DNA from 3 places in the Pantoea sp. CCBC3-3-1 genome. Region 3 is predicted to be linked to each of the others. Evidence: predicted binding sites of a transcription regulator. Region 3 holds the regulator's gene; each other region holds the start of a gene.

Region 1 (7,573 bases), 490 kb from region 3:
CTGTTAATAAGAAAAATGTCAAAGTGGATTCTGAGCCAGAAAAGACAGCAAATCCTGTTTACCTCACATAATCCTGCTGTGCTGAATGGTCTGGACTTGAACAACCCTCAAATAAGATTATTTGCAGTTGAAAGGGTTTGCCAGCTGATATAAAAAACGCTCCCGGTTTCCCAGGGAGCGTTGCATATCAGATCACATCAAAGATTAAGATTCTTTGCTGCCGCGGCCTGCGCGCTTACGATCGTTTTCAGTCAGGTGACGTTTACGAATACGTACTGACTGTGGCGTAACTTCTACCAGCTCGTCATCATCGATGAACTCGATAGCCTGCTCAAGCGTCATCTTGATAGCTGGAACCAGCGTGGTTGCTTCGTCAGTACCGGAAGCACGCATGTTGGTCAGTTTTTTACCGGTCAGACAGTTAACTGTCAGGTCGTTAGAACGGCTGTGCAGACCAATGATCTGGCCTTCGTAGACTTCCGCACCGTGACCCAGGAACAGCTTACCGCGGTCCTGCAGGCTGTACAGTGCAAACGCAACAGCTTTACCCTGACCGTTGGAGATCAGTACGCCGTTCTGACGCTGGCCCACTTCGCCTGGACGGATATCGTCGTAGTGGCTGAAGGTGGAGTACAGCAGACCGGTACCAGACGTCATGGTCATGAATTCGTTACGGAAGCCAATCAGACCACGGCTTGGGATAACGTAGTCAAGACGTACGCGACCTTTGCCATCTGGATCCATGTTTTTCATGTCGGCTTTACGTTCGCCCATCGCCTGCATCACAGAACCCTGATGCTGTTCTTCGATGTCCAGCGTTACGTTCTCGAACGGCTCTTGCTTACGGCCGTCGATTTCGCGGAAGATAACTTTCGGACGGGATACCGCCAGCTCGAAACCTTCACGACGCATGTTTTCGATCAGAACGGACAGGTGAAGCTCACCACGACCAGAAACGCGGAATGCATCAGCATCTTCAGTTTCTTCAACACGCAATGCAACGTTGTGCACCAGTTCTTTACGCAGACGGTCAAGGATCTGACGTGAGGTAACGAACTTGCCTTCTTTACCGCAGAACGGAGAAGTGTTGACGTTAAAGAACATGGTTACGGTAGGTTCATCAACGCTCAGTGCTGGCAGCGCGACCACATTCTGCGTATCGCAGATGGTGTCAGAGATGTTCAGCTCGCCCAGACCGGTAATAGCGATGATATCGCCCGCTTCAGCTTCGGTCGCTTCGATACGCTCCAGACCCATGTGAGTCAGTACTTTACCGACTTTACCGTTACGGGTTTTGCCTTCGCTGTCGATCAACGTAACCTGCTGGTTTGGCTTCACTTTACCGCGCTTGATGCGGCCGATGCCGATCACACCAACGTAGTTGTTGTAGTCCAGCTGGGAAATCTGCATCTGGAATGGCGCATCCATTTCAACCTGTGGAGGTGAAACGTGATCCACGATAGCCTGATACAGCGGGGTCATGTCGTCAGCCATATCGGCATGATCAAGACCGGCGATGCCGTTCAGTGCAGATGCATAGATAACCGGGAAGTCGAGCTGCTCATCGGTCGCATCCAGGTTAACGAACAGGTCGAATACCTGATCCACAACCCAGTCAGGACGTGCGCCCGGACGGTCAACTTTGTTAATTACCACGATCGGCTTCAGACCATTAGCGAAGGCTTTTTTGGTCACGAAGCGGGTTTGCGGCATAGGGCCATCCGTTGCATCCACAACCAGCAGCACCGAGTCGACCATTGACATCACACGCTCTACCTCACCGCCGAAGTCGGCGTGTCCTGGGGTATCAACGATGTTGATGCGGTAGTCTTTCCAATTAATGGCGGTGTTTTTTGCGAGGATGGTAATCCCACGCTCTTTCTCCAAATCGTTGGAGTCCATTACGCGTTCGGTTGCTTCAGTACGGGCATCAAAGGTACCGGACTGCTGCAGCAACTTATCAACCAGGGTAGTTTTACCATGGTCAACGTGGGCAATAATGGCGATGTTACGCAAATTTTCGATCACAGCTTTGCCTCAGGCATTAGAAATAGCGCGCTATTGTACACGGATTAATCGAAGGACTGAACAGGATCACAGTTTTCAATTAAAGATAACTGTCAGGATTGCTTTCAGAGCCATTTTCAGTGCAAGAATTGCACTTCATCGAAAAAATGCACCAGAATAGTGCTCTTCAGGCACTCAGAAGCACCAAAATGGTGCGCGACTTCCATCATGGTGCAGGTCTCGTTACACGAGAGGGCGCATCATAGCGCTTTTTTCGCTAATTGAGAAAGTTGGCATAGATTTCGCTTTATCTTACTAAGCGAAAACTACCCGTTTCCACAACGGTAGCCTGTCAGAGAACTTAATTATCGGTCGACTGCGTAAGATAAGCAAAGTCCATCGCAAAAGTTCTCTCACTACGATGACAATGGCAAAATCCAGGAGAGTTAAGTATGTCCGCTGAACACGTTCTGTCGATGATGAACGAGCACGAAGTCAAATTTGTTGACCTGCGCTTTACCGATACCAAAGGTAAAGAACAGCACGTTACTATTCCTGCTCATCAGGTTAACGCTGACTTCTTCGAAGAAGGCAAAATGTTTGACGGCTCCTCGATTGGTGGCTGGAAAGGCATCAACGAATCCGACATGGTGCTGATGCCTGACGCAACTACTGCTGTCATTGACCCCTTCTTCGCAGATTCTACGCTGATCATCCGTTGCGACATTCTTGAGCCAGGCACCATGCAGGGCTACGATCGCGATCCACGTTCTATCGCTAAACGCGCTGAAGATTTCCTGCGCTCTTCAGGTATCGCCGATACCGTCCTGTTTGGACCAGAGCCAGAATTCTTCCTGTTTGACGACGTGCGTTTTGGCGCAACCACTTCCGGTTCACACGTTGCTATCGATGATATCGAAGCGTGCTGGAACACCGGTAAAGAATACGAAGGCGGCAACAAAGGTCACCGTCCAGGTCTGAAAGGCGGTTACTTCCCGGTTCCACCAGTCGACTCCGCACAGGACATCCGTTCTGCAATGTGCCTGACCATGGAGCAGATGGGCCTGGTTGTTGAAGCTCACCACCACGAAGTGGCGACCGCAGGTCAGAACGAAGTGGCAACCCGCTTCAACACCATGACTAAAAAAGCGGACGAAATTCAGATCTACAAATATGTCGTTCACAACGTGGCACACGCTTACGGCAAAACTGCGACCTTCATGCCAAAACCAATCTTTGGCGACAACGGTTCAGGTATGCACTGCCATATGTCTCTGTCTAAAGGCGGCACCAACCTGTTCGCTGGCGACAAATACGGCGGCCTGTCTGAAATGGCGCTGTTCTACATTGGTGGCGTAATCAAACACGCTAAAGCCATCAACGCCCTGGCAAACCCAACGACCAACTCCTACAAGCGTCTGGTCCCGGGTTATGAAGCGCCTGTTATGCTGGCTTACTCTGCACGTAACCGTTCTGCTTCTATCCGTATCCCAGTGGTTGCCAGCCCGAAAGCGCGTCGTATCGAAGCTCGCTTCCCAGATCCAGCAGCAAACCCATACCTGGCGTTCTCTGCGCTGCTGATGGCTGGCCTGGACGGCATCATCAACAAAATCCATCCTGGCGACGCGATGGACAAAAACCTGTATGACCTGCCGCCGGAAGAAGAAGCTGAGATTCCAAAAGTAGCGGGTTCACTGGAAGAAGCACTGAATGCGCTGAACGAAGACCGTGAGTTCCTGACTCGTGGCGGCGTATTCACTGACGACACCATCGATGCCTACATCGAACTGCGTAAATCCGAGATGGACCGCGTTCGTATGACGCCGCATCCGGTTGAGTTCGAACTGTACTACAGCGTGTAATAAAAGCTGTAAGTTCTCAGGGATTGTTGCCGTGGAAACTCTAGCCCATCTCAGGATGGGCTTTTTTCTCCACGAAATCATTGTTCAGGGAGACGGATCTCGGGTTCCATGACTATAATGCACTAAAATGGTGCAGGAGTGTGTGCATGGCAACTGGCATGCTGCCCGATGCCGGGCAGATTCTTAATTCTTTGATTAACAGTATATTGTTGGTAGATAGCGAGCTGGTTGTTCATTACGCCAACCCCGCGGCACAGCAATTGTTAGCGCAAAGTTCCCGCAAGCTGTTTGGTACGCCACTGCCAGACCTGATGGGATATTTTTCTTTAAATATCGACGTAATGCGCGAGAGTCTGAATGCAGGACAGGGTTTTACCGACAGCGAAGTGACACTGGTTGTCGACAGTCGCGCACATATTATGTCGTTAACCGCGCAGCTTTTACCCGATGGCTTAATTTTGTTGGAAATGGCACCGATGGATAATCAACGCCGTCTCAGCCAGGAACAGATCCAACATGCTCAGCAGGTGGCCGCCCGTGATTTGGTTCGGGGGTTGGCGCATGAAATTAAAAATCCGCTGGGTGGTTTACGCGGTGCAGCACAGCTGCTGGCGAAAGCCCTGCCCGATCCTTCGTTAACTGAATACACCAAAGTGATCATTGAACAGGCCGATCGCCTGCGCAATTTGGTCGATCGTCTTCTTGGCCCGCAACAGCCAGGTATGCACGTAACGCAAAGTATCCATCAGGTGGCCGAACGCGTGGTTAACCTGGTATCGATGGAGCTTCCGGATAACGTAACGCTGGTGCGGGATTACGATCCCAGCCTGCCAGAGTTACCGCACGACCCGGATCAAATCGAACAAGTTCTGTTGAATGTGGTACGCAACGCGCTGCAAGCGTTGGGTGAGCGTGGCGGAACTATAACACTCCGTACCCGCACAGCGTTTCAACTCACGCTGCACGGCGTACGTTATCGCCTGGTGGCCCGCATTGATATTGAAGATGACGGCCCGGGTATTCCTGCTCAGCTGCAGGATACGCTGTTTTACCCGATGGTGAGCGGTCGTGAGGGCGGTACGGGGTTAGGTTTATCGATAGCCCGCAGCCTGATTGACCAGCATTCGGGAAAAATAGAGTTCAGCAGCTGGCCTGGTCACACTGAATTCTCGGTTTTTCTGCCTATTCGCCAGTGAGGTTTCTATGCAACGAGGGATAGTTTGGATCGTCGATGACGATAGCTCCATCCGCTGGGTGCTTGAACGCGCGCTCACTGGAGCCGGTTTAAGCTGTGCGACCTTTGACAGCGGTAACGAGGTGCTGGATGCCCTTGCCACCAAAACCCCAGACGTTTTACTTTCAGATATTCGTATGCCCGGCATGGACGGACTGGCATTACTGAAACAGATAAAACAGCGTCACCCGATGCTTCCGGTCATCATAATGACGGCGCATTCCGATCTGGATGCAGCAGTAAGCGCCTATCAGCAAGGGGCATTTGATTATCTACCGAAACCTTTTGATATTGATGAAGCGGTAGCGCTCGTCGAACGCGCTATCAGTCACTATCAGGAGCAGCAGCAGCCGCGCAATCAGCCTGTCAGTGGACCAACGACGGATATCATCGGTGAAGCCCCGGCGATGCAGGACGTTTTCCGCATTATCGGCCGTCTTTCACGCTCTTCGATCAGCGTACTGATTAATGGCGAATCCGGTACAGGTAAAGAGCTGGTGGCTCATGCACTCCACCGGCACAGTCCACGAGCAAAGGCCCCTTTTATTGCGCTGAATATGGCTGCGATCCCTAAAGATTTGATTGAGTCGGAGCTGTTCGGCCATGAAAAGGGGGCGTTTACCGGCGCAAATCAGATTCGTCAGGGGCGTTTTGAGCAAGCCGATGGCGGCACGTTGTTTTTGGATGAAATCGGCGATATGCCGCTGGATGTGCAGACTCGCCTGCTGCGCGTATTGGCTGATGGCCAGTTCTATCGCGTTGGCGGTTACGCGCCGGTTAAGGTGGACGTACGCATTATCGCCGCAACCCACCAAAACCTGGAGCTTCGGGTGCAGGAAGGCAAATTCCGTGAGGATTTATTCCACCGCCTGAACGTGATCCGCGTGCATCTTCCCCCGCTGCGCGAGCGCCGTGAGGATATTCCACGGCTGGCACGCTATTTCCTGCAGGTTGCCGCTCGCGAACTGGGTGTGGAAGCGAAAATTCTGCATCCGGAAACAGAAACGGCGCTAACCCGTTTGCACTGGTCGGGTAACGTTCGCCAGCTTGAGAACACCTGCCGCTGGTTAACCGTTATGGCGGCGGGGCAGGAAGTATTGATTCAGGACCTGCCGCCTGAGCTGTTCGAAACCTCAACGCCTGATAACCCGGTACAGTCCCTGCCGGACAGCTGGGCAACGCTGCTGGCGCAGTGGGCCGACCGCGCGCTGCGTTCCGGTCATCAAAATCTGCTGTCGGAAGCGCAGCCAGAGATGGAGCGAACGCTGCTGACCACGGCTCTGCGCCATACGCAGGGTCACAAGCAGGAGGCGGCCAGGCTGCTGGGCTGGGGACGAAACACCCTGACCCGCAAGCTGAAAGAGCTGGGAATGGAGTAGGTGTCAGCCAAAAATTTCCCTCCCCTGGAGGGAAATCCCTTTCAGCCTGTGGTATTCCGCTCGTAAAAGCGGATTCGCTGTAGGATTCTGACTAAAAAAGCCGGCATCAAAAATGGATGCCGGCTTTTCTTGTTGAGCGCTTCAGATGACCCGCGAGAATTGCTGCCTGCGCGCCTTCTGACGCAGGTAAACGTCAAAGCACATGCAGATATTCCTGACCAGCATTCGCCCCTGAGGCGTGACCTGGAGGCCGTCTCTGTGGCATTCCACCAGCCCATCTTCAATAAAAGGCGCCAGCAGCGCCAAATCTTCCGCAAAATAGCGCTGAAATGGTCTTTCTGCCGTTTCAAAACGGGAAAATTCCAGAGAAAAATTACACATCAACGTTTTAATGACCTCTCGCCGCAGACAGTCATCTTCCGTAAGCTTTACGCCACGCCAGAGCGCGGTTTTCTGCGCTGCGACTGCGGCATACCAGCTTTTCAGCTCTTTTTGATTCTGTGCATAGCTGTCGCCGATCATACTAATTGCTGAAACGCCCATCCCCAGTAAATCCGTGTCGCCCTGAGTGGTATATCCCTGGAAGTTGCGGTGCAGACGCCCTTCTCGTTGGGCTATCGCCAGTTCATCATCAGGACGCGCAAAGTGATCCATGCCGATAAACTGATAGCCTTCTTTCGTCAGAAAGGCGACGGACTGCTGCAAAATCGTCAGCTTTTGCTGAGTGTCAGGCAGATCGGCCTCTTTGATTTTACGCTGGGCGGCGAAAAGCATCGGCATATGCGCATAGTTAAATACGCTGAGCCGATCCGGCTTCAGGCTGACAACCTTCTGTAGCGTAAAAGCAAAGCTTTCCGGGGTTTGCTTTGGTAAGCCATAAATCAGATCCAGATTGGTCGAAGTGAACCCCAGCCGTTTCGCACGCTGAAGCAGAGCGACAATGGTCTCTTCATCCTGAATGCGATTAACCTTCTCCTGCACTTCTTTATTAAAATCCTGCACGCCCATGCTCAGGCGGGTAAAACCCGCGGCGTAAAGATGGTCCAGAACATCCAGCTCAATCTCGCGCGGATCCACTTCAATGGATAACT
Region 2 (7,573 bases), 1.6 Mb from region 3:
CCACGGCTGGCGTTGGCTTCACTATCAGGGAATGGATGCCAAAACCGAGCGTCAGCATATGCAGCAGGCGATCGATACATTGACCGATCTGTTTGGCAAAGCGCCCACGGGCTGGTACACAGGACGCGACAGCCCGAACACGCGCCGACTGGTGGTCGAGCAGGGCGGGTTAACCTACGACAGTGATTATTATGGCGACGACTTGCCTTTCTGGGCGCAGGTCACCTGTCAGGACGGCACGGTGAAGTCGCATTTGATTATTCCTTACACCTTAGAAACCAACGACATGCGTTTTGCCACGCCGCAGGGCTTTAATACGGCAGAGCAGTTTTATACCTATTTGAAAGACAGTTTTGACGTACTGTATGAAGAGGGTGAAACGTCGCCGAAGATGCTGTCGATTGGCATGCACTGCCGTCTGCTGGGCAGGCCCGGGAAATTCAAAGCGCTGCAACGCTTCCTGGATTATATCCAGCAGCATGAGAAAGTCTGGATTTGCACGCGTCAGCAGATTGCCGATCACTGGGTGAAAACGCATCCGGCGCCTGAGGTTTGATTCAGCGTTGGATGAGACCTGGCGTTGGGTTGTTGTCATGTCTGTGGCGGGACAAGACCTTAAGACGCTGAATTTTAGGTTGTTCAGCAAACAAAAAAACCGCCGATAAAGGCGGTTTTTTTGTGCTGGTCAGGTTAAGCGACCTTCTCAGCAGGGTGTTGGTTACCAACGTAACGCAAGCACGATCCAGTGCTCATATAGTGGGCTGCTTTATATCATCTGTCAAGTGCCTGACCCGGCTGGTTAATGTACAATGCCGCTGGGCCTTTCCGCCGCCTTAAGCAAGCGGGCACCGAATTCAGGAGAGGATTTCCAACGGCCGTAGACGCAAGCACGATCCAGTGCTTGCATTCGCGGTTACATCTTCGGTGGTGGCAATCGTGAAGCGGTCTGAGCAAGGACCGCCTGTCAGCTCATCAAACTTACCTGCGCCGCAACGATTCGCCAGCCGCACGGCAGCTTCACCCAGGTTTGCTGCTGACGCCCGATTTTGTCGGTTCCCTCGCGGGTGAACTCGGTGCTGCACACCGCGTAATCCTCCCCAAAGGTGGTGATTACCGTATTACGCAGCTGGCGATCCAACCCTGTTGAGGGACGTGCCGCCCGGAAAGCGCGGATTTCTTCAATACCATATAAATTCTCTCCTGCACCCAACCGCACGGTGCGTGCGTCGTGCCAGAACAACTCGTCCAGTACCACCGTGTCGTTGCTGATTAATGCCTCTTCGTAACGATAAAAGGCGGCGGTTACCTCCGCCAGAATCAACGGTCGATCGATATATTCACTTTTCATAGTCAGAAACCCGTTATTGGTAATGCTTTCGCAATGCCCATTTTTTCCAGCGCCCAGGCTGCCCGCAGACAGGCTTCTTCTTTGAACGGCGCGGCAATCAGCTGTAAGCCAATTGGCAGACCGCCCGGCGTTTGCAGCGGCACCGTGGTCACCGGCAGGCCGAGGAAGGAAATGGGCTGCGTCAGCATCCCCATACTGGCACGGATCGGCAAATCGCTGCCGTTAATGCGCATGGTTTCCTGGCCGACGGGCGTGGCGCTGGTGGGGGTGGCTGGCGCAATCAGCACGTCGAACTGCTCAAACAGCGGCAGCACCTGCTGTTTAAAATGCTGGCGAAAACGCTGCGCCTGCACATACCAGGCGGAGGGGATCATCGCGCCTGCCAGCAGCCGCTCGCGCGATAACGGCTCGAAACGCTCTGGCTGGCTGCGCAGGGCGGGCAAATAAGCGTTGCCCCCTTCCGAAGCGGTAAGAATAAAGGCGGCGGTGCGGGCCAGTTCTGCTTCCGGCAGGGAAATCTCATCCTGTGCATTCAGCGCTTTCGCCGCCAGCGCGACAGCAGCACGTGCATCATCATCGCACCACGTCTGGAAATAACCGTCCAGCACGGCACAATGTAAACCTTCACCGCCGTGCTCCAACAAGCGGTGTGCAGGATGGATCGCACGCTCTGCCTGAAAGCTGTCCTGCGCATCGCGCCCCTGAAGCGCATCATAAACCAGCGACAGATCCTCCACAGAACGGGCAAACGGGCCAATATGATCCAGGCTGGCGACAAACGGCTGGCTGCCGCTGCGGGAAAGACGGCCAAAGGTGGGTTTAAGGCCAAAAATACCGCACAGCGAGGCGGGAACGCGAATCGACCCGTTAGTGTCCGTGCCAAGAGAAAAATGCACCAGACCCGCAGCGACGGCTGCCGCAGAGCCGCCGGAAGATCCGCCAGCGATGCGGGTCAGATCCCGTGGATTACGGGTTGCGCCGTAATGGCTGTTTTCAGTGGTAAAACCATAAGCGTAAGCATCCATATTCAGCATGCCGGAAAGCATCGCGCCAGCGTCGGCCAGTTTACGCACCGCCCAGCCGTCATGAGTAGCAGGCTGGCGATCGCTAAACAGGCTGGCACCCGCCAGCGTGGTATGACCGGCTACATCAAACAGATTTTTAACCGCATAAGGGATCGCTGCCAGCGGCGGCAGCGGACGATCTTCTTTACGCAGTCGATCAAGGCGATCGGCCTCCTGCAACATGCGATCCTGCGTGATCTCTGTCCAGGCGTTGATCGCGGGATTATGTTGCCCGATGGCCGACAGCGTCTGTTGGGCAATCTCTCGGGCGCTAAGCTCGCCTTTAATCAACGCGCGTTTCAGTTCAGCGATGGATAACCTGTGCAGATTCATGCTTTATATACTCCCGCCACTTCCTGCCGATCGTCGAGTGGAAACGCCATCAATGGCTCTGCCATACCGGCGATACGGGTAAACTGCACCAGCAGTTCGGCGCGGCGCTCGTCATCCAGCGTCACGCCCAGAACCTGCTCCATCTGTGCCACATAGGCTGCCCAGTCGGGCGAAGTCTGCTTCATGGTGTTCTCCTGTTAAAAACCGGCGGCGCTACCGTTGCTGCGCGGATCGCATGCGCCTTCCAGCATACCGTTGGTATGACGTACGATGGCGCCTGCATGGCCGACTGCTTCGCTGAAATCATCCAGCGCTTCCACTTCATGGCCGAGTGCGCGCAGGCGGGCAAAGGTTTCGCTGGAAAAACGGCCTTCCAGCTTCAGCGAATCGGAGGCCTGGCCCCAGGTGCGGCCCAGCAGCCAACGCGGGGCGCTAACGCACTGCTGTAGCGGCATGCCCTGTACGATATGACGGGTAAAAATCGCCGCCTGGGTCTGCGGCTGGCCGTCGCCGCCCATTGAGCCATAAACCATGGTGCGCCCATCATTCAGGCGGGCAGCGGCAGGATTCAGGGTATGAAAAGGCTGTTTGCCGGGCGCAAGAGCCAGCAGATGATTGGGATCGAGGCTAAACGCCGCGCCGCGATTTTGCCAGGTAATGCCGGTGCCCGGCAACACCACGCCGCTGCCGAACTCATGATAAATGCTCTGAATAAAGGAAACGGCCAGCCCGCTGCTGTCCATCACCCCCATCCATACGGTATCGCCTGGTCCTTTACCGCTTCCCCATGGTGCGGCGTGCCGATCATCGATCTCGCTGGCCAGCCGCGCCAGCAAATCGGAGTCGAGCAGGCTTTGCATCTGTTCCGTCATGTGGCGCGGATCGGTGATATAGCGATCGCGCAGCCCAAATGCCAGTTTGGTGGCTTCAACAATGCGGTGAATGGTTTGTGCTTCATCGGCGCCGTTCATATCCAGCCGATCGATAATGCCGAGAATGGCCAGCGACACCACGCCCTGCGTGGGCGGCGTCATGTTATACACTTCGCCGTGCTGGTGCCGGATCCGCAGCGGCGTGCGCCGTTTCGCCTGATGACGATTCAAATCCTCAAGCGTGACTGGCATCCCCAGCGCGGACATCGCGCTGGCGAGTTTACTGGCCAGCGAACCGCGGTAGAAGCTTTCCAGCCCCTCTTCCGTTAGTTGAATCAGCGTGTTAGCAAGGTCAGGTTGGGTAAAGCGGCTGCCTGCACGCGGCACCTCGCCTTCGGGCAGAAAAGTATGGGCAAAACCCGGCTGCTCCGCGAGTTCATGATATTTACTTGCCGTTGCCGCCGCCTGCGATTGCGTCACCGGAATGCCATCTGCGGCATAGCGGGTCGCATCTGCCAGCAGGCGCGCAAGCGGCGTAACCGAACTGCCCAGCTCGTCAGAAATCTTTAATGCTTCTGCCCAGCCGCTGACCGTCCCGGCGACCGTCAGGGCCGCTTTCGGACCACGATGCGGGATGGCTGAAGTCGCCTCGTAAAAACGTAAATCGGCCAGTGAACCCGCTGCGCCGCTGGCATCGATGGCAACCGGCTCACCCTGTGGCGGCACGATCAGCCAGAAGCCATCGCCGCCCAGACCATTCATATGGGGATACACTACGGCGATGGTCGCCGCCGCCGCGACCATCGCTTCAATGGCGTTGCCGCCTTCACGCAAAACGGCCAGCGCGCTTTCGCTGGCAAGATGATGGGGCGTCACGGTCATACCTAACGGGGCGACATTACTTTGGATCATCACAATCTCTTTTTCAGGGTGACAGTGCGTTAACTAAAGCAAGAGATGTTCCAGTTATCCGCTGATATCGGGTTAAACATTGAAAAAAAGCCTTAACCGCCGGAAGATACGTCGCGATTTAGCGGTTTTTTTCTGCCAGGCACGTTATTTGTATAGGCTATGTTCTCTGAAACAAAAGTTACAAGGTCCACGCATGAAGCAGCTCGATGAACGTCTGAAGAGTCACTATCCGCAGTTATCACCGCAGGAGCAGCGCGTAGCCGACTTCGTCTTCGACCACTTCGATGATGTGATCAGCTATAACAGCGCCGAGCTGGCTCGCCTCAGCGGCGTCTCTAAGGCCACCGTCAGCCGTCTGTTTAAGCGGCTCGGTTATGACAAATATCGCGACATGCGGGATGAGCTGCGCACCTTAAGGCAGAGCGGCATGCCGCTGACCGACAACCGCGATGCGGTGCAGGGAAATACATTGCTTGCCCGCCACTACAAGCAGGAAATGGCGAATCTGACCCAGTGGGTCAACGCGATTGATGCCGTACAGTTCGGCGAGGTTGTTCAGCAACTGGCGAAAAGCCAGCGCGTGTTTGTCATCGGCATGCGCAATGCTTACCCGGTAGCGCTGCATTTTCGTCAGCAGCTGCTTCAGGCAAGAGGCGGCGTGCAGGTGCTGCCGCAGCCGGGTCAGACGCTCTCCGAGGAGCTGGCTGAAGTGACGCCGCAGGATATGGTCGTGGTTATTGCTTTCCGTCGTCGTCCGCGCATCATCAAGCCGCTGTTGCAGCAATTGCAACATGATGGCATTCCCACACTGGTGATTTGCGAACCTCAGGCTCAGGCACTGATGGCGCTGGCTCGCTGGCAGCTCTGCGCGCCGCTGGACAGCGTTTCCGCCTTCGACAGCTATGCCTCGGCCAACAGTTTAATTAACCTGCTGGCAAACGCTTTACTGCATGAACTGCTTAGCGAAGGCCGTCAGCGCATTCACCATATTGCCGATCTCTACAACCAGCTGGATGAGCTGGAACAGCGTTAATCGCCAGCGGCTGCCGGTAAGCGGTGGTGCCCCGGCAATCAAAATCACATTAGTGGGGCACCGTTTTGGTGCTTTGCTTTATTTCGGGGCGAAAGATTTACGGCTGTAATTTCCATCAGCTCTTTCCCAAATCCTGTCGGTTATCGGTCTTCTCTCTGCCTGCCTTTTTGCTTTTCTAACGGCATATAATCTGATTTATCAGCCTGTTTACTAGCATAGCTGGTCTTTTGGTCGCGATCCCTGAGTCAAAAAATCACGTTACGTGGCAGGCAGTCGCGCGGCTGGCACATTAGTTGCAAATGAATTCTTCAAGAATCTTTCGTTTCATGGTTTATTTACCGGGGCAAAAAGAATGAAGAAAGCATTACTGGCAGTAGCAGGTGTGGCGCTGATGTTGACTCAGGTAACGCATGCGTGGGCGGATCAGCTTCAGGACATTGAAAAACGTGGAGTTATCCGCATCGCCGTTCCTCAGGACTTCCCGCCGTTTGGTTCGGTGGGTACCGATCTCCAGCCGCAGGGCTACGACATTGATATGGCAAAATACCTGGCAAAACAGATGAAACTTAAGTTGCAGCTGGTGCCGGTGACCAGCGCCAACCGCGTCCCTTATCTGCAAACCGATAAGGTTGATTTGGTGATCTCCAGCCTGGGCAAAAACCCTGAGCGCGAGAAAGTTATCGCTTTCAGCCGCACTTACGCGCCGTTCTTCCTCGGCGTGTTTGGCCCAAAAGAGGCTGAGCTGAAAGATGCCGCGGCGTTGAGCGGCAAATCCATCGGCGTAACGCGTGGCGCGGTGGAAGATATGGTGCTGAGCGACGTCGCGCCGAAAGATGCCCAGCTGAAGCGCTATGAAGATAACAACACCACGCTTTCTGCCTATCTTTCTGGTCAGGTGCAGTATGTCGCAACCGGCAACCTGGTGGTCGCGGCGATTGCCCGACAGAATGCGGAAAAAGCGCCGGTGGCGAAATTTATGCTGAAGGATTCACCGTGCTTTATCGGTCTTCGCAAAAACGAACCCGCCCTGAAAGCGAAGGTAGATACGCTAATCGACCAGGCGATAAAAGATAAAACGCTGAACGGCCTCTCTGAGCAGTGGCTGAAGGCACCATTACCGGCCGACTTTGGCGCATAAGGGCAGGCGATGACGGAACAACTCGACTTTCCTGCGCTGTGGCCTTACTGGCCGGAACTGCTTTCCGGGCTGTGGGTAACGATTCAGTTGACCGTGTTGGCCACCGTGGGCGGCGTGGCGCTGGGCATTTTCGGCGCGGCGCTACGCAGCGGCAAGCCGTCGATACTGAGCCGCGTGTGGGGCTGCTACGTTGAGCTGATCCGCAACACGCCGTTTGTGGTGCAGCTGTTCTTTATCGTTTTTGGCCTGCCGGCGCTCGGGCTGAAGCTGACGGCGGGCGAAGCCGCACTGCTGGCGATGCTGATTAACCTGGGCGCTTACAGCACCGAAATTATTCGCGCCGGTATTCAGGTCACGCCAAAAGGCCAGTGGGAAGCCGGGCGCGTGCTGGGGCTGACGCGTTCACAGACCTTTCTGCGCATCGTGCTGCCGCCTTCGCTGAAGCGCATTTATCCGGCGCTGGTCAGTCAGTGCATCATCGTGATGCTGGGATCGTCGGTGGTTTCTCAGGTCTCTTATGAGGAGCTGACCTTCGCCGCCAACCTGATCCAGTCCCGGACCTTTTTGAGTTTTGAAGTCTATGGCGTTACTACGCTGCTCTATCTGGCGCTGTCGATTGCGATGCGTCAGTTACTGCTGGCCGCGGGCCGCAAATGGTTTGGAGAAACGCCCTGATGACGACGTTTACTGACTGGGACATCCTGCGCAATCTGTTGCTGGCCGCACGCTGGACGCTGCTGTTGTCGCTGACGGCATTTTTAGGCGGTACGCTGGTGGCGATGCCGCTGGTCATGGTGCGCCTGACGGGCCGTCGCTGGCCGAACCGTTTTATCCGTGCTTATACCGAACTGTTTCAGGGCACGCCGTTGCTGA
Region 3 (7,573 bases):
TCCTGCTTCACTTTGACAATCAACGCGCCACGCGTCGGGGAATTGCAGGAAGACGAACAACCGGCAGACGATATGCCGCTGCCTGCACTGCACGTGATGCTGGTGGAAGATATCGAGCTCAACGTGGTGGTCGCACGTTCCGTTCTGGAGAAGCTCGGCAACAGCGTTGAGGTTGCCATGACGGGTGAAGAGGCGCTGGCGCTGTTTGACCCTGACGAATTCGATCTGGTTTTACTGGATATTCAGTTACCCGATATGACCGGGCTGGACGTTGCCCGTGAAATTCACCGTCGCTATGCGAATCGTTCTTTACCGCCGCTGGTCGCACTCACGGCGAACGTGCTCAAGGACAAGAAAGAGTATCTGGATGCGGGCATGGACGACGTCTTAAGTAAGCCCCTGTCCGTACCGGCACTGACAGCGACCATTAAAAAATATTGGGATTTTCAACAGCAGGATGCGCAACACCCTCAGGAGGGAAAAGTGGACGAGAAGAAATTAGGTTTACTGGATGTCGCCATGCTGGAGCAATACATTGAACTGGTGGGTCCGCAGCTGATTGTGCAGAGTCTGGAAATGTTTGAACAAATGATGCCAGGTTACCTGGAAGTATTGGATCTCAATATGACCGCGCGCGATCAGAAAGGGATTGCGGAAGAAGGCCATAAAATCAAAGGTGCAGCGGGATCGGTTGGGCTGGTTCATTTACAGCAGCTGGCAAAACAGATTCAAAGTCCGGAACTGCCGGCATGGTGGGACAACGTGCAGGAATGGATCGATGAGCTAAAGCAGGAGTGGCGAAACGATGTTGCTGTACTGCGGGAATGGGTTGCGGTAGCGGGAAAAAAATGACCCCGACCGAAGCCGGGGTGCGCGAATACTGCGCCAACACCAGGGAAAGTGGTTACCTGTGCTGTTCTTAGATTAAGAGTTTAAAAGCACAGGCGCGGTATTGGGTAAAACGCTCAGGAACTACCTTAGCAAATCCTACTTCACATGTTACAAGATTCATTAAAATGTGTGAAGTAGAGCGGCGTTTCCAAACAGAAAACATTAATTTGGTGATACAGTCAAGCACGGAATGAATTTATCGGTGTTATTGCTCAAAATATGTACTATTGTGCCACTTTTTGTCTGGTTTAGATTGACGTCTCACCGTAACCGGTTCCATTAAGCGCTAGCAGTAATGCTAAAAGAATTTCTCATGAAATTGCTAATTATTAACTCTCTGTAAAACATATTATTTTTGTGAGATGGGGGTCTCCCGGTCGAAACGGCACAAAGTGGTCCGATAAGCGAAACAAATGAAAGGATTGAGCAATTAATTTAAGGTATTGCTAAGCCTCTCGCTATTAATTCAGGGCGCATTCCGGAGCTATTTGGAAAGCTCTATTTTGATAACTTTACGCGTTAAAGCCGTCTTTGAGATCGAATTAATAAAAGCTAACTTACGGTATTTATAAGTGTTGTGAATCTATTTATAAGGGCCAGTCGTGCCTGGGGTATAGACTAACCGGTTACATTTTAAGGTTCGTTTTGGTAATGGAACCGATTCCTGAAGCGCGGAAGTGATTGAAGCAAATGAAGCATTTGTAAGCCCGGGTTCTTAATGATGCAATGCAAACGTTTCCAAAGCGAAGGGCTGGAACGCGTTTATCTCCGCGCCTGGAAGAGTAAACGTCAATCACGGTCTGCGGAATTGATAAGATAGTCATGGATAAATTTTTATGAGTCAGCGTAAGAGAACGCGGTTACAACAAATCAGGATCGGCCTCGTTGCCGGTTTATCAGGCCTTATCGGACTTTGGATCGCAGGGATCGTTCTTTTCTCTTTTATGCCTGTTCCATTCTCTGCGGTAATGATTGAGCGCCAGTTCGGTGCTTGGTTTAGCGGTGATTTTGATTATGTCGCTCACTCTGACTGGGTAGGAATGGATGACATTTCTTCCTGGATGCCGCTGGCGGTCATCGCTTCTGAAGATCAGAAGTTCCCCACGCACTGGGGATTCGACGTTCAGGCAATTCAGTCTGTACTGGATAATGAGGATGGCCACTTGCGTGGGGCATCAACGTTGTCGCAACAGACGGCCAAGAATGTATTTTTATGGGACGGACGAAGCTGGGTGCGTAAAGGGCTGGAAGCGGGGCTAACGGTAGGTATTGAAACCGTCTGGACAAAGCGGCGTATCCTGACGGTGTATCTGAACGTCGCGGAGTTCGGCCACGGCGTTTTTGGCGTAGAGGAAGCTTCCCGGCGTTATTTTCATAAGCCAGCCAGCCGTCTGACAATGTCGGAAGCGGCCTTGCTGGCCGCAGTGCTGCCAAATCCCATTCGCTTTCGCGCCGATGCGCCTTCTGCCTACGTTCGTCAGCGGCAACAGTGGATTTTACGGCAGATGCGGCAGTTAGGCGGCGAGAGCTTTTTACAGCGCAATAAGCTGCGCTGAAACCCTGAATTAGCCGCTATTCTTCGTCGAAACCGGCGTTAAACAGCTCGATCACCGCTGCCAGCGCTTCTTTTTCCTGCGGGCCAGTGGCCTCGATTTCTATGTGACCGCCCTTGGCTGAGTCCAGCATCAACAGCGCGATAACGCTGCTGGCCTCAGCCTCGGTGCCGACTTCATTACGCAGGAGGACTTCTGCGTCAAAACTCTGAACCAACTCAAAAAGTTTCATGGCCGGGCGGGCGTGCATGCCCAGCTTGTTCTTGATTTCAACGTTTTGCCTGACTGTCATGATTTGCGCTTTTCCAGAGTACGGTGACGGGACTGGACGTTTTTCCCACGTGAGCGGAAATAGTCGGCGAGCTGCTCGGCTATATAAACTGAGCGGTGCTTACCGCCTGTACAGCCAATCGCGACGGTAAGATAGCTGCGGTTATTGGTTTCCAGCATCGGCAGCCAAAGCTCAAGATAGCTGCGCGTCTGGTAGATAAAATTATGCACTTCAGTATGACGATCGAGAAAGGCCGCAACCGGGCGGTCAAGACCCGTCATCGGGCGCAGTTTCGGATCCCAGTGCGGGTTCGGCAGGAAGCGAACATCAAAAACGTAGTCAGCATCAATCGGGATACCGTGCTTAAAACCGAACGATTCGAACACCATGGTCAGTTCACGCTCACGCTTACCCAGCAGGCGTGTGCGCAGCATTTCGGCCAGCTCATGTACCGACATCTCCGAGGTATCCACGATCAAATCAGCCCGGGAGCGCAACGGTTCCAGCAAATCGCTTTCTTCGTCGATAGCGCTCTCCAGCGAAAGGTTCTTGCTGGAAAGAGGATGTAAGCGGCGCGTATCGCTGTAACGACGGATCAGCGTATTACGATCGGCATCAAGGAATAGCAGCTGCGGTGAAAAGCTTTCGGGCAGGCTGGTCAGCGCTTTTTCAAAAACTTCTGGTGACTCAGGCATATTGCGCACGTCAATGCTTACCGCTGCCGACATATTACGGTCAGCCAGCGAGTTAGCCAGTTCCGGCAGCAAGACTACGGGCAGGTTATCCACGCAGTAAAAGCCCATGTCTTCCAGCGCCCGCAGGGCTACGGACTTACCGGAACCGGAACGACCGCTGACGATCATCAGCACCATGACTCATTCTCCTGATTTTGCCTGATCAAATGGGACTTCGTCGACGAGAGGGAGGGCGTCCCTGTCAAACTTCACTCTTTTTCCCTGCAATCCAGGGCTGTGGGAAAATCAGTGATTTCCCTCAGAGGCTTCCGCCATGATCTCAAAGAGTTCTTCATCGCTCTGAGCCGCACGCAGACGGCGACAAACGGTTTTATCGGCAAGACGCTTTGCGACCAGAGAAAGAGTATGCAGATGCGTTTTACACTGATCGGCAGGGACCAACAGCGCAAACAGTAAGTCTACGGGCTGATTATCGATCGCATCGAAAGCAATCGGCTGCTCAAGGCGAATAAATACGCCCACGGCGCGCAGCGTGTCTTCCACCAGCTTACCGTGCGGAATAGCAATGCCGTTGCCAATACCGGTGCTGCCCATCCGCTCGCGCGTCAGGATCGCTTCAAAGATAGTCTGGTGCGGAAGGTTAAGCTGTTTGGCTGCCAGCTCGCTAATAATTTCCAGCGCCCGCTTTTTACTCTGGCAGTGTACGCCGCTGCGGGTGCAGGAGACGCTCAGTACCGAGCTCAGTTCCAGTGTGTGATCATTGTTCATCATAGTTTCACTTACGTATTCACTTCGCCTGGCAAAACGGCCTGACGCATCTGACGCCGCAAAGCGTACAGATATGTCAGGCCATCGGTCAAATGCAACATGCCTTATTGATTAACGGCCCGGACTCCAGAACAGAGTACGAGCCGGTACATCTTACGTCACGTTCTTATCAGATAAGGGTGGCGAAAAAATAATCAATGCTTGGGTGAAATTTAGTGTTGCTTCAACTTGTCTTTATGTTTATTAAGTTGGCGCGTTAGCTTGTCAATCAAGCCATCAATCGCCGCGTACATATCTTTCTCTTCCGAGGTGGCATGCAACTCACCGCCGTTTACATGTAACGTTGCATCGGCTATCTGCGTGACCTTCTCAACCTTAAGAACAATATAAACCTGATTTATCCGGTCGAAATACTGTTCCAGTTTGGCAAATTTCGCCGTGACAAACTCACGTAACGGCTCAGTGATTTCAACGTTCTGTCCAGTGATATTGAGTTGCATACGCTCTTCCTTATCTGTTCGTTCAGACCAGCTGTTTACGCTGATTTGAGGGCGGGATGGATAAAGACTCTCGGTACTTCGCTACAGTGCGGCGGGCTACCATAATTCCCTGATCGGAAAGAAGGGTAGTCAGCTTGCTGTCACTAAGAGGCTTGGCGGGATTCTCCGCCGAGATTAATTTTTTCACCAGTGCCCGAATTGCTGTGGAGGAAGCTTCGCCGCCGCCTTCAGTATTAACATGACTGGAGAAAAAATACTTCAGTTCAAAAATGCCGCGCGGGCTGTGCAGATACTTTTGCGTGGTAACGCGCGAGATCGTTGACTCATGCATATCCACAGCGGCGGCAATATCGGCCAGCACCATGGGACGCATAAATTCTTCGCCCTGTTCAAAAAAAGCCTCCTGCTGTTCAACGATACAACGCGTTACTTTCAACAGGGTATCGTTACGGCTTTCGAGGCTTTTAATCAGCCATCTGGCTTCCTGCAGATTGCTGCGAATAAACTGATTATCGCTGTCGTTACGTGTCGAACCGCCCAGCGAAGCATAGTGCTGATTGATTTTCAGACGCGGCACGCTGTCCGCGTTCAGGTCTACCGTCCAGCGAGTGCCGATTTTTCGTACCAGCACATCAGGAATAACATATTCAGGCTCGCTGGTATTAATGGACTGGCCGGGTCTGGGATCGAGCGACTGAATCAGCTGCATCGCGTTTTTCAGCACGTCTTCCTTCAGGCGAGTGACCCGCATCAGGCTGCGAAAGTCGTGATTTGCCAGCAAATCTAAATGCTCGCTAACGATTAAACGTGCTTCTTTGATGAAAGGGGTTTCAGGAATGAATTGCGACAGCTGTACCAGCAGGCAATCCCGCAGATCGCGAGCGCAAACGCCAACCGGATCGAAACGCTGCACGCGCTTTAATACCGCTTCAACTTCGTCAGCCGCAAGTTCATCGTTGCCGATACTGTCCTGGATTTCCTCAAGCGAGACGGTCAGATAGCCTGTGGGATCCACCGCATCGACAATCGCTGTAGCAATCGCCCTGTCGGTATCGGTAAACGGCGTCAGCTCCACCTGCCACATCAGATAGTCTTGTAATGTCTGCGTTGTTTCACCCTGGTAAACAGGCAGTTCATCATCGTGATAGTCGGTACCCGTGCCGGATGGCGTGCCGGCGGTGTAGATTTCATCCCAGGTCGCATCTAGCGGTAGCTCTTCCGGCATGTCCTTCTGTTCTAAGGCTTCGCGGGTATCAAGCGCTTCTTTTTCCTGATATTCGCGGCTGTCCACTTCCTCATGAATGTCGGTTTGCTCAAGCAAGGGATTGCTTTCCAGCGCCAGCTGAATTTCCTGCTGGAGTTCAAGCGTAGAGAGTTGCAGCAGACGAATCGCCTGCTGCAGTTGTGGCGTCATGGCAAGCTGTTGGCTAAGCCTGAGCTGCAAACCTTGCTTCATATTCAGGATACTAATTCCTCAAAAATCTAACCCGGTCCGACCACCTTATCAGAGTCTGAACTCTTCGCCCAAATAGACTCGCTTAACTTGTTCATCCGCCAGGACTTCTTCCGGCGAGCCGTGGGCGATTAAATGGCCCTGGCTGACAATATAAGCCCGCTCGCAGACAGCCAGCGTCTCGCGAACGTTATGGTCGGTAATTAGCACGCCCAGGCCGCTATCGCGCAGGTGTTCGATAATTTTTTTGATATCAATAACGGAAATCGGGTCGACACCGGCGAAGGGTTCATCCAGCAGGATGAATTTAGGATTAGCGGCCAGCGCACGGGCAATCTCAACACGGCGTCGTTCGCCGCCGGAAAGCGCCTGGCCCATGCTGTCACGCAAATGCGTAATATGGAATTCATCCATCAGCTCTTTGGCTCGATCGTCGCGCTGTTCTGCCGACAAATCCTCACGAATTTGCAGCACCGCCATCAGGTTATCGTAAACGCTCAGGCGACGGAAAATTGACGCTTCCTGGGGTAAATAGCCAATACCGCGGCGTGCGCGGGCGTGGAGCGGCAGAATGCTGATGTCCTCATCGTCAATAACGATACGGCCCGCATCACGCGGTACAATCCCAACCACCATATAAAACGTGGTGGTTTTACCTGCACCGTTAGGGCCAAGCAGACCCACAATCTCGCCGGATTTAACTTCCAGACTCACATCTTCGACAACGCGTCGGCCTTTGTAGGCCTTCGCCAGGTTTTGCGCAATTAAAGTCGCCATAGCGTTTAGTTACTCTTTTTCTGTCCGGTGGACTGGGTGCCTTTATCCTGCAACTGCGAAGGCACCAATACGGTCGTCACACGTTTGCCGGTATTGCCGTAGGCCTGCATTTTCTGTTCTTTGACCAGATAGGTAATGCGATCGCCTTTTACATTGCTGTCCAGCTGTTCCAGATAGGCGTTACCGGTCAGCTCAACGAAATCTTTCGCCAGCTCATAGTGCATTTTTTGGGCATGGCCCTGCACGGGTTTACCGCTGTCCTGCATCTGATAAAAGGTAGCGGGTTTGCCCCAGGCATCCACAATGGTTTTATTGCTGTCGCCGCCAGGGCGAGTGACCACCACTTTATCGGCGGTAATTTTGATCGTGCCCTGAGTTACAATCACGTTGCCGGTGAAAGTGGCTACGTTACCCTGCATGTCCAGCGCCTGATTTTCCGAATCGACATTGACCGGTTTATCCGAGTCGCCGGTAAGCGCAAAAGCGGGCAGGCTGGCAGCCAGCAGCAGGCCGAGCGTCAAAAACTTAAGGTTGTTTCGCATTCTGAATTTCATAGGAGGTTTTGACCTTTTCAATCAACTCGGCAGTTTTGTTGCGTAAATTGCCACGCATTTTCATACCGGTAGAGTTAAAACTGCTACCGTAAAGCGTCACCTGATCTTCGG

The links. Region 3 encodes sigma-54, which starts transcription at its own class of promoters, with help from an activator protein. Its sites were predicted from a motif close to GTTGGCACANNTTTCGCTNT; they were not measured.
Region 1: a site for sigma-54 is predicted at 2,297-2,316, ahead of glnA (glutamate--ammonia ligase). Genes of this name have one in related genera too.
Region 2: a site for sigma-54 is predicted at 4,565-4,584, ahead of EHV07_RS04485 (gamma-glutamyltransferase family protein). Genes of this name have one in related genera too.

Annotation. Positions count from the first base shown of each region.
Region 1 is NZ_CP034363.1:4,917,466-4,925,038, forward strand. Features, by position in the region: gene typA (ribosome-dependent GTPase TypA) at 205-2,028, opposite strand; gene glnA (glutamate--ammonia ligase) at 2,460-3,869, shown strand; gene glnL (nitrogen regulation protein NR(II)) at 4,016-5,065, shown strand; gene glnG (nitrogen regulation protein NR(I)) at 5,073-6,482, shown strand; gene hemN (oxygen-independent coproporphyrinogen III oxidase) at 6,624-7,573, opposite strand, start outside.
Region 2 is NZ_CP034363.1:990,043-997,615, forward strand. Features, by position in the region: gene puuE (allantoinase PuuE) at 1-556, shown strand, start outside; gene hpxZ (oxalurate catabolism protein HpxZ) at 965-1,348, opposite strand; gene EHV07_RS04475 (AtzE family amidohydrolase) at 1,351-2,745, opposite strand; gene hpxX (oxalurate catabolism protein HpxX) at 2,742-2,930, opposite strand; gene EHV07_RS04485 (gamma-glutamyltransferase family protein) at 2,943-4,529, opposite strand; gene hpxU (MurR/RpiR family transcriptional regulator HpxU) at 4,723-5,562, shown strand; gene EHV07_RS04495 (transporter substrate-binding domain-containing protein) at 5,915-6,700, shown strand; gene EHV07_RS04500 (amino acid ABC transporter permease) at 6,710-7,375, shown strand; gene EHV07_RS04505 (amino acid ABC transporter permease) at 7,375-7,573, shown strand, end outside.
Region 3 is NZ_CP034363.1:4,426,192-4,433,764, reverse strand. Features, by position in the region: gene arcB (aerobic respiration two-component sensor histidine kinase ArcB) at 1-852, shown strand, start outside; gene mtgA (monofunctional biosynthetic peptidoglycan transglycosylase) at 1,836-2,447, shown strand; gene npr (PTS phosphocarrier protein NPr) at 2,464-2,736, opposite strand; gene rapZ (RNase adapter RapZ) at 2,733-3,587, opposite strand; gene ptsN (PTS IIA-like nitrogen regulatory protein PtsN) at 3,696-4,178, opposite strand; gene hpf (ribosome hibernation promoting factor) at 4,391-4,678, opposite strand; gene rpoN (RNA polymerase factor sigma-54) at 4,701-6,134, opposite strand; gene lptB (LPS export ABC transporter ATP-binding protein) at 6,183-6,908, opposite strand; gene lptA (lipopolysaccharide ABC transporter substrate-binding protein LptA) at 6,914-7,462, opposite strand; gene lptC (LPS export ABC transporter periplasmic protein LptC) at 7,434-7,573, opposite strand, start outside.